DNA from 3 places in the Actinomadura sp. 3N508 genome. Region 3 is predicted to be linked to each of the others. Evidence: riboswitches for the same ligand, from Rfam matches in the RefSeq annotation. Region 3 holds a riboswitch; each other region holds the start of a gene.

Region 1 (3,265 bases), on a different contig from region 3:
TCGAGCAGAAGTGCGCCGTCTTCGCCGGGGCGGCCGGGAGCGTGGCGTCGTGGTAGGCGCGCGCGGTGTCCGGGTCGAGGGACAGGTTGAACTGGTCCTCCCACCGGAAGTCGAACCGCGCGTCCGACAGCGCGTCGTCCCACGCCTGCGCGCCCGGATGGCCCTTCGCCAGGTCGGCGGCGTGCGCGGCGATCTTGTAGGCGATCACGCCGGCCTTGACGTCGTCGCGGTCCGGCAGCCCGAGATGCTCCTTCGGCGTGACGTAGCAGAGCATCGCGGTGCCGTACCAGCCGATCATCGCCGCGCCGATCGCGGAGGTGATGTGGTCGTAGCCCGGCGCGATGTCGGTGGTCAGCGGCCCGAGCGTGTAGAACGGCGCCCCGTCGCACCACTCCTGCTGCAGGTCGACGTTCTCCTTGATCTTGTGCATCGGGACGTGCCCGGGGCCCTCGTTCATCACCTGGTTGCCGAACTCCGCGGCGATCCTCGTCAGCTCGCCCTGGGTGCGCAGCTCGGCGAACTGCGCCTCGTCGTTGGCGTCGGCGATCGAGCCGGGGCGCAGGCCGTCCCCGAGCGACCAGGTGATGTCGTAGGCGGCGAAGATCTCGCACAGCTCCCGGAACCGCGTGTAGAGGAAGTTCTCCTCGTGGTGCGCCAGGCACCACGCCGCCATGATCGACCCGCCGCGCGACACGATCCCGGTCTTGCGCCGCGCCGTCAGCGGCACGTACGACAGCAGCACCCCGGCGTGGACGGTCATGTAGTCCACGCCCTGCTCGGCCTGCTCGATCACCGTGTCGCGGAAGACGTCGAAGGTCAGCTCGGCGGGGTCGCCGCCGACCTTCTCCACCGCCTGGTACAGCGGGACGGTCCCGACCGGCACCGGCGAGTTCCGCAGGATCCACTCGCGGGTGGTGTGGATGTCCCGGCCCGTCGACAGGTCCATGATCGTGTCGGCGCCCCAGCGGGTCGCCCACGTCATCTTCTCGACCTCGTCCTCGATGGACGAGGCCACCGCCGAGTTCCCGATGTTCGCGTTCACCTTCACCAGGAAGTTCCGGCCGATGACCATCGGCTCGATCTCGGGGTGGTTGACGTTGGCGGGCAGCACGGCGCGCCCGGCGGCCAGCTCGTCCCGGACGAACTCCGGCGCCACCCCCTCGCGCAGCGCCGCGAACTCCATCTCCGGCGTGATCTCCCCGCGCCGCGCGTACGCGCGCTGCGTCACCGCGCCGCCGGTCGCGCGGCGCGGCCGGCGCGGCGGGAATCCGTCCCGCGGCGGCCGCGCCCCATCTCTGCGGCCGCCGTCCTCGGGGCGGACGGCCCGGCCCTCGTACGGGGCGGTGTCGCCGCGCCCCTCGATCCACGGCGCCCGCAGCGCGGGCAGCCCCCGCCGGACGTCGGTCTCCTGCGACGGATCGGTGTACGGCCCGGACGTGTCGTACAGGACGACGGTGTCGCCGCTGGTCAGCGGCACCTCCCGCATCGGGACCCGGATGTCGGGACGCGAGCCCCGAAGGTAGGTCTTGCGGGCGGCTGCAACCAAAGGTTCGGTCATGACGACTCGATCTCTCCCTACGCCGGCATTACCCGGTCAGGTTCATGCGGTCAGCGGCCGTCTCAGCCGCTATCTCAGCCCGGTTCGCCGGACCCCCGCGATCTGTCGTGCTCGACGCTAACCCGGCGCACCCCCGTTGCCGCAACCGGGGCCCATGGGATAAGGCCCTGATCTGCGGAGGGCCGGCCGCCCCGGCCGCGTCAGGAGGACCGGCGGGCGAGCCGCACCACCATCGGCAGCGCCAGCGTGAGGGTGCGCAGCAGGTCCGGCGCGGACCGCGAGCGCTCCAGCCACATGCGCCCGTCGTCGCCGCCCTTGGTCCGCAGCGACGCGGACTCGCGGCCGTCGACGCCGGTGACGACATGGCGGTCGCCGTGCCGCCGGGTGGTGCCGAGGAGCGTCCCGCCGGCCGCGTGGAAGGCTGGCTCGCGCAGCCGGCTGATCGTGCCGATGTGCCGCCCGTCCGCGTCGAACACCCGCATGCGGCCGCCGCCCGCCAGCCGGGACGACTTCTTGAAGGCGAGCAGCCGGCCCGCGTGCGGGTCGCGGAGCACGATCGTCCGGCGGCCCCGGTCGGGGGTGCGGCGGAAGCGGGCCGGGCCGGGACCGCGCGTGGCGAGCCGCCCGCAGGCGACGGCGACGACGGCGCCGCCGCCCTGGTCGCGGTAGCGGCCCGCGCCGTCCACCACGAGGCGGTCGGTCTTGGGCAGCGCGTCCGGCCGCGGCTCCTCGACCTCTTCGCCCGTGTCGTCGAGGACGCGCCAGGCGGCACCGAGGGTCTCCGTGGCCGCGGTGCGCACGGACGCGAGCCAGCCGGACGGGAGCGACCGGTCGCGGTGCAGCGTGATCGCGTCGCCGTCCACCTTCGCGACGGCGCCGGCGTCCGGGGCCGCCTCGGTGTCGATCCAGACCGTCCAGACGGGGTCGGCGACGGGCCACACGATGCCGACCGCGTGCACGGCGTCCGCCGGGACGACCACCTGGTTCTTGGCGCGCCGCAGGACGAGGCCCTTCTCCCCGATGGTCACGACCAGGCGGCTACGGAAGATCACGAAGGCCCAGCCGGCGGCGGCCAGCGCGATGAGCGCGCCGCCTCCGCCGTAGATGGTGACGACCCGCCGCGCCTCCCCGGGCGCCCACGCGGCGCCGCCGGTGCGCGTGGACAGCGCGACGAGAAGGCCGGCCGTCAGCGCGGCCAGGAACACGCGGAACGGCCAGCGGTAGGCGCCGCGGCCGAGCGTGACCCGGACCTCCGGCTGGGAGCGGGACGGGGGAGCGACGGACACGGTCAGCCCTTCATGATGGAGTTTGCAGAACTATAGGCCGGGACGACCGCATTCATCCCGGCCTATCAGCAGGTCGAATGGAAGAGCCCGCCCACGCGCTCGGTCTCGGCCAGCCGGTTGTAGAGCGCGACCGCCTCGGTCGTCTCCGCCACGTGCACCTCGACGCCGGCGTCCCGCAGCGCCTCCAGCGTCGCGGGCATCGTCTTCAGGCGCAGCTCCATGCCCCTGCTGAGGACGACGACCGTGCAGCCGTGATCCAGTAGCTCCCGCACCTCGCCCGGCTGGATCCCCGGGTCGTGGCGTGTGCCGTGCTCGGACCAGTCCCACGCGCGGCCCCCGCCCGGATACAGCTTGAAGTCTTTGCCGGCCTCAAGCCCTTCGACCTCCATGCGACCCCAGGCGATATGCGTGATCCGAGGTG
Region 2 (3,265 bases), on a different contig from region 3:
GCGGCGAACGATTCGTTCGGACGCCGAATGGTTCCCCGCATACTGCACCATTCGCCCGAATTGCTCGGACCAGAAGTACGGGACGGCGTCGTACACCGCGCCCTGCCCGAGGAGCGTCGCGGCGGCGACGTCGGGGGCGTTGAGGGCGGTGTCCCAGTGCTCGACGAGGAGCCGCCGCCCGTACCGCGCCGACCACCAGGCGGCGCAGTCGCCGACGGCGACGACGTCCGGGCGGGCGGAGCCGGGCACCTCCTCACCCGCATAGGCGCGGAACGAGCCGTCGGTGACGACGCCGCGCTCCAGCAGCAGCCCGGAACCGTCCAGCCAGGACAGTTGCGGCCGGACGCCGATGCCGACGACGACCTCGTCCGCCTCGATCCGGGCGCCGCCGGCAAGCAGCAGGCCGCCGTCTCCCACCTCGGCGACCTTGACTCCGGTGCGCAGCTCGACGCCCGCCTCCGCGTACCAGGGCGCGGTGAGCGCACCGACCTCGGGGCCGAGCGCGCCCGCGAGCGGCGTGTCCGCGGCCTCCACGACGGTCACCGCGCAGCCCTTCTTGGCGGCGGTCGTCGCGACCTCGGCGCCGATCCAGCCCGCCCCGACGATCACGATCCGGGCGCCTTCCGTAAGCCGGGATCGCAGGTCACGGCTGTCCTCGATGGTCCGCAGCACATGCTGCGGCCCGTCCCCCGGCAGCGTGATCGGCACGGCCCCGGTCGCGATGACCAGCCCGTCGAACGGAAGATCGCCCGCCGTGGACGCGACGACGCCGCCGCGCGCGTCCAGGCGCAGGCCCGTGGCGCGCTCGCCGAGCAGGAGCTCGCAGCGCAGCGCGTCCCAGTCGGCGTCGACCGTCGTGTCGTCGGACTCGCCCGCGAGGACGGCCTTCGACAGCGGCGGCCGGTCGTAGGGCGGATGCCGCTCGGCCGAGACGAGGGTCAGCGCGCCCTCGTAGCCCCGGCCCCGCAACGACTCCACGGCGCGCAACCCGCCCAGCCCGCCGCCCACGACGATGATCCGCTCCATGGGGATCCACCCTAGAACTCCCCGGACGCCCGCCCGGACGGCTGCCCACGCACAAGGGATCGGAAGTGGTCGTAAGGTGGAGACCGGGTGGAACAGCACAAAGCGCGGGAGTCCGGTGCGACCGGGCTGAGAGGGCGGCTGGAACGGGCCGCCGACCGCCACGACCTGATCCGGATCATGCCGGCGAAGGGAGCGCGCATGGAGATCGTGATCATCGGGGCCGGGGTCATCGGCCTCGCCACCGCCTGGCGGGCCGCCGCCGGCGGCGCCGCCGTCACCCTGGTCGACCCCGAGCCCGCGGGCGGCGCGTCGGCGGTGGCCGCGGGGATGCTGACCCCGGTCAGCGAGCTGACCTACGGCGAGGAGCCGCTGCTGCGGCTGGGCCTCGCGTCCCGCGACCGGTACGGCGCGTTCGTCGCCGAGCTGGAGGAGCTGACCGGCCTGGAGACCGGTTACCGCACCGACGGGATCATCGAGGTCGCCTTCGACGCCGACGACCTGAAGTACCTGGACGACCTGCGCCGCTTCCAGGAGACCCTCGGCATCCCGGTCGAGGCGCTGACGGGCCGCGAGTGCCGCCGCCTGGAGCCGATGCTGGCGCCGGGCGTGCGCGGCGGCCTGCTCGCCCCCGAGGACGGCTCGATCGACCCGCGCCGCCTGACCCCGGCGCTGCTCGCCGCGGCCGGGAAGCTCGGCGTCCGCCTGGTCAGGCGGCGAGCGGCGGGCATCGTCGTGGAGCGCGACACGGCGGTCGGCGTACGGCTGGACGACGGCACGACCATCAACGCCGACCGCGTCCTCCTGGCGGCGGGCCCGTGGTCGGGTGATCTCGACGGACTGCCTCCCGGGACCGTTCCACCCGTCCGTCCCGTCAAGGGCCAGGTGATCCGGCTCCGCGCCCGGACCCCGTTCATCAGCAGGTCCACGCGCGGGATGGTGAAGGGCTCGTCGGTCTACCTGGTGCCGCGCCTGGACGGCGAGATCGTCGTCGGCGCCACCCAGGAGGAGCTCGGCTTCGACACGCGCGTCACGGCGGGCGGCCTGTGGGAGCTGCTGCGCGACGCCCGCGAGCTGCTGCCCGGCGTCACCGAGCTGGAGTTCACCGAGGTCTCCGCGGGCCTGCGCCCGGGGTCACCGGACAACGGGCCGGTGATGGGCCCGTCCGCGCTCCCCGGCCTCGTCATCGGCACCGGCCACTTCCGCAACGGCATCCTGCTCGCCCCGATCTCCGCCGACATCCTGTCCGCGACACTGCTCGACACCCCCGTTCCAGAAGTAGCCGGGCCGTTCTCGCCCGGCCGTTTCTCCCCCGAGGTGCACTCATGAAGGTGATCGTCAACGGCGAGCCGCGCGAGCTGCCGGACGGCGCGAGCGTGGCCGAGGCGGTCGCGTCCGTCTCCGGCGCCGCGGCCGGAATCGCGGTGGCGGTGAACGACGAGGTCGTCCGGCGCTCGGCATGGGCCGCGACGGCGCTGCGCGACGCCGACCGCATCGAAGTCCTGACCGCCGTGCAGGGAGGCTAGAGGTGACGGACAAGCTGGTCATCGCGGGCGAGGAGCTCGGCTCCCGGCTGATCATGGGGACCGGGGGCGCGCCGAGCATGCACGTCCTGCGCGAGGCGCTGACCGCGTCCGGGACGGAGCTGACCACGGTCGCGATGCGGCGCGTGGACCCCTCCGCCCGCGGTTCGGTGCTGGACGTCCTGACCGAGTCCGGCATCCGGGTGCTGCCGAACACGGCGGGCTGCTTCACCGCGGGCGAGGCCGTCCTCACCGCGAAGCTGGCCCGCGAGGCGCTCGGCACGAACTGGGTCAAGCTCGAAGTGATCGCGGACGAGCACACCCTCCTCCCCGACCCGATCGAGCTGGTCGACGCCGCAGAGCAGCTCGTCGACGCCGGGTTCGTCGTCCTGCCGTACACCAACGACGACCCCGTCCTCGCGCGGCGCCTGGAGCAGATCGGGTGCGCGGCCGTGATGCCGCTCGGCTCCCCGATCGGCTCGGGCCTCGGCATCCGCAACCCGCACAACATCGAGCTGATCGTCGAGCGGGCGGGCGTCCCCGTCATCCTGGACGCGGGCCTCGGCACCGCGTCCGACGCCGCGCTGGCGATGGAACTGGGCTGCGACGCGGTCCTGCTGGCAACGGCGGTGACCCGAGCCCAACACCCCACCCAGATGGCCGCCGCGATGCGCCACGCGGTAGAGGCCGGACGCCTCGCCCGCCTGGCCGGACGCATC
Region 3 (3,265 bases):
CTTTCGCCTTCGCCTTCGGCGAGGTCCGGCGAGTCGGCGGCGCGGCGGGTGAGGAGCCGCTCCTGGACGGCGTTGTGCTCGGCCTTCAGCTCGTGCGGGACGATCGGCGGCACCCGCCCGACCATCTCCGCGGCGCTCCAGCCGAACATGCGCTCGGCGGCCGGGTTCCACACCGTGACCCGATGCCGCTGGTCAACGGCCACTATCGCGTCGGCGGCGCTCTCGATGACCGCCCGCGCGATCGGGTCATGGACGTGGTGATGCACGCCTGTCATCGTGCCACCGGACTCCTGTCCGGCGCGGGGTAACTTACGCCGAAAGTTGCCACAGCCCCGCCGGTCGAACGGGAGCCTTACCGTTTGGTAAGCCTGCCGATGAGGAGCGCGGCGCCCCCGGCGACCAGGAACGACAGCAGCGAGGCGCTCATCCAGCTCTGCGTCTCGAAGTGCAGCGCGCCCTGGACGTCCTGCCAGAAGCCCGCCCACCGGCTGACGGTGCCGGGGTTGATGAGCTGGTACACGACGAACCCGACCGCCCAGGCGGCGATCATGCCCCAGCGGGACGGCGCCGTCCGCGAGGCGTCCCAGCCGCTGCCCCGGCGGCGGCCGAGGAAGAAGTCGGCGGCCAGCACGCCGAGCATCGGCACGAACACCGAGCCGATCAGCGACAGGAACCCCGCGTAGTCGCCGATGTCCAGCGCCAGCGCGAGCACCGTGATGATCACCCCGAGCGCGACGCTCAGCACGCGGCGGTCGGCGCGCGGGACGAGGTTCTGGATCGACACGGCCGTCGAGTAGGTGTCGGCGAACGACTGGTCCGCCTCGCGCAGCACGAAGACCGCGAAGAACACGACGCCGAGCGTGACGTTCAGGAACGGGTCGAAGACCTTGGTCGAGTCGCCCGCGACGAGCGCCAGCGCCAGCAGGCCGAGGACATAGGCGACGATCTGCGTGACCGAGTATCCGACGGCGGCGGCGCCGAACGCGGCCCGTTCCGTCCGGGAATGGCGGGTGTAGTCGGCGGCGACCGGGACCCAGGAGATCGACACCGCCAGCGCCGCGTCCGCCCCGAGCCAGAAGCCGCCCCACGAACCCTGCGTCAGGTCGGGCAGCGGCTCGCGGAGGAGCTGGACGTAGAAGTAGACCAGCGCTATCCCCACGGCGACCGTGACGTAACGGCGCAGGATCCGCACGGAGCCGAGCGGCCAGATGGTCAGCACCGTCGTGATCGCTCCGGCGGCGACGACGTAGCCCCAGCGCGGCACGCCGTCCCAGAGTTCGCGGGCCGCGTCCGCGATGACGATCAGCTCGAACGTCCCCCAGCCGATGAGCTGCGCGACGTTCAGCACGGTCGGCGCGTACGACAGCCGCGCGCCGAACAGGCCGCGGAGCAGCACCATCGCGGGCTGCCCGGTGCGCGCGCCGGGCACCGCCGCGAGGCCCAGCATCAGCCCGCCGAGGATCGTTCCAACGGCCATCGCCGCGATGCCCGCCATGATCGACAGGGTGGGCCGGCCGTCGGCGTCCGGCGCCAGGACGGTGTAGGCACCGGAGAAGGCCAGAAGGCTGACCCCGAGGTTCGCCCAGAAGGCGCTCTGGTCCCAGAAGCCCAGCACCCTGGGCGCGGGCTCGTCGAGCGTGAACGGAGCCTCATTGTTAGGACGCGCAGCACCATCACGCGCATCAACATCGGACGTCACGGACTCACACTCCCTACGCCGGCATTACCCGGACAGGTTCATGCGGTCGGCGACGCCTCTAAGGCCGCCCTCTCAGCCCGGCTTACACCTCTGCGGTGCGGCCCGAGCTCCCGCGGTCATCGGTCGGGCCCGATCGTACAACCGCCCGACTTCCCCCAAAAGGGCGTAGATCACCCCGAAGGCAACCGATCATGCGCGGCGCCCCGTCTGCGGCCACATCCGGCCGGGCCGCTTCAGGCCACGTAGCTTCAGGCCACGTAGGGGGCCCCGTCGCCGCCGCCCTCCATCGGGCGGCCCGCCTCGACCCAGCTCTTCATCCCGCCGTCGACGTTCCTGGCCAGCCAGCCCGCCTGGTTGAGCGCCCCGGTCACCTGCGCGGACCGCGACCCGGACCGGCAGATCACGTAGACCTCCCGGTCGCGTGGGACCTCTCCGGCACGATCACCCAGCTGCCCCATGGGAATGTGGACGGCCGTGGGCGCGTGGCCCGCGTCCCATTCGTCCTGTTCCCGGACGTCCAGCAGGTAGCCGTCCTGCGGGACGTCGGCGGCTCCCACCGCCGGCACGTCGTCCCCGAAATTCATCACACCCCCATGGAACCGCGCGAAGCACCCCTGCGTCGAATCACGCATGCGGTATCGGACGCTCCTTTTCGCGTCGCCCGGACTGGCCATGGTCCTGTCCCTGGCCGCCTGCGGCGACGAACAGGCCAAGGGGACCCCCGCCGACCAGCCTTCGGGCACGACGTCCGTGCAGCCCTCCGGCCCGCCGGCGGACTCCCTCACCATCAATGTCAAGGCCTCCAAGGAGGCACCCGCCAAGACCTGGACCCTGAAGTGCGAACCGCCCGGCGGTGACCATCCCAAGGTCGCCGACGCCTGCGCGGCCCTCGCCAAGGCCAAGGGCCAGGACCCCTTCAAACCCGTCCCCAAGGACCAGATGTGCACCATGATCTACGGCGGCCCCGAGCTCGCCACGGTCAAGGGCACCTGGCAGGGAAAGAAGATCGACGCCGAGTTCTCCCGTGACGACGGCTGCCAGCTGGACCGCTGGGAGAAGGTCGGCCCGCTCTTCGGCCCCGTACCCAAGGTCCGCTGACCGAGCCGTCCCCGTTTCGGCTCCGTCCAGACAACCACGCTCCCTACCCCACACCCCATACGACACCCACAGCCCACACGACCCATCGGCCTCGCCCGCCAGCCGGGCGGGGCCGCCTTTTTTGAAGATCGGCTCGCGGATTCACCATGCGGCTCATGAACTACATCGCGCTGGCCCTCGCCGCCGCGGGCGCCATCGCCGTCCTCTACCTCCTGAACGCCTCGATCACCGTGACCCCCCACGCGACGATCGAGCAGGCCCCGACGGTGACGTGCTCGTCCGTCCTCAGCGCCAGGAGCGGCAAGGAGACCCTCGAAATCCCCCTGAAGGACACGGAACGGACCGCGATCCACGGAGCCTGCGACCAGGCCCGCATCCAGCGCACCGGCTGGACGCTGCTCGTCGCCATCCCCACCGCGATCGCCGGCGCCCTGGTCGTCCCGCGCGGCCGCCCGGCCACATCGCCCG

The links. A riboswitch is a leader RNA that binds a small molecule or an ion and turns the genes downstream of it on or off. The one in region 3 is predicted to bind thiamine pyrophosphate.
Region 1: linked by a shared signal. The riboswitch ahead of thiC (phosphomethylpyrimidine synthase ThiC) and the one ahead of ACH34S_RS31120 (purine-cytosine permease family protein) in region 3 are both predicted to bind thiamine pyrophosphate.
Region 2: linked by a shared signal. The riboswitch ahead of thiO (glycine oxidase ThiO) and the one ahead of ACH34S_RS31120 (purine-cytosine permease family protein) in region 3 are both predicted to bind thiamine pyrophosphate.

The regions. Positions count from the first base shown of each region.
Region 1 is NZ_JBIRAX010000006.1:281,269-284,533, forward strand. Features, by position in the region: gene thiC (phosphomethylpyrimidine synthase ThiC) at 1-1,558, opposite strand, end outside; TPP riboswitch at 1,554-1,667, opposite strand; gene ACH34S_RS23055 (hypothetical protein) at 1,759-2,844, opposite strand; gene ACH34S_RS23060 (Mth938-like domain-containing protein) at 2,910-3,265, opposite strand, start outside.
Region 2 is NZ_JBIRAX010000003.1:710,124-713,388, forward strand. Features, by position in the region: gene ACH34S_RS14615 (NAD(P)/FAD-dependent oxidoreductase) at 1-1,026, opposite strand, end outside; TPP riboswitch at 1,121-1,235, shown strand; gene thiO (glycine oxidase ThiO) at 1,225-2,352, shown strand; gene thiS (sulfur carrier protein ThiS) at 2,349-2,549, shown strand; gene ACH34S_RS14630 (thiazole synthase) at 2,552-3,265, shown strand, end outside.
Region 3 is NZ_JBIRAX010000010.1:172,787-176,051, reverse strand. Features, by position in the region: gene ACH34S_RS31125 (PAS domain-containing protein) at 1-275, opposite strand, end outside; gene ACH34S_RS31120 (purine-cytosine permease family protein) at 353-1,699, opposite strand; TPP riboswitch at 1,692-1,823, opposite strand; gene ACH34S_RS31115 (rhodanese-like domain-containing protein) at 1,948-2,283, opposite strand; gene ACH34S_RS31110 (SSI family serine proteinase inhibitor) at 2,330-2,797, shown strand; gene ACH34S_RS31105 (hypothetical protein) at 2,953-3,265, shown strand, end outside.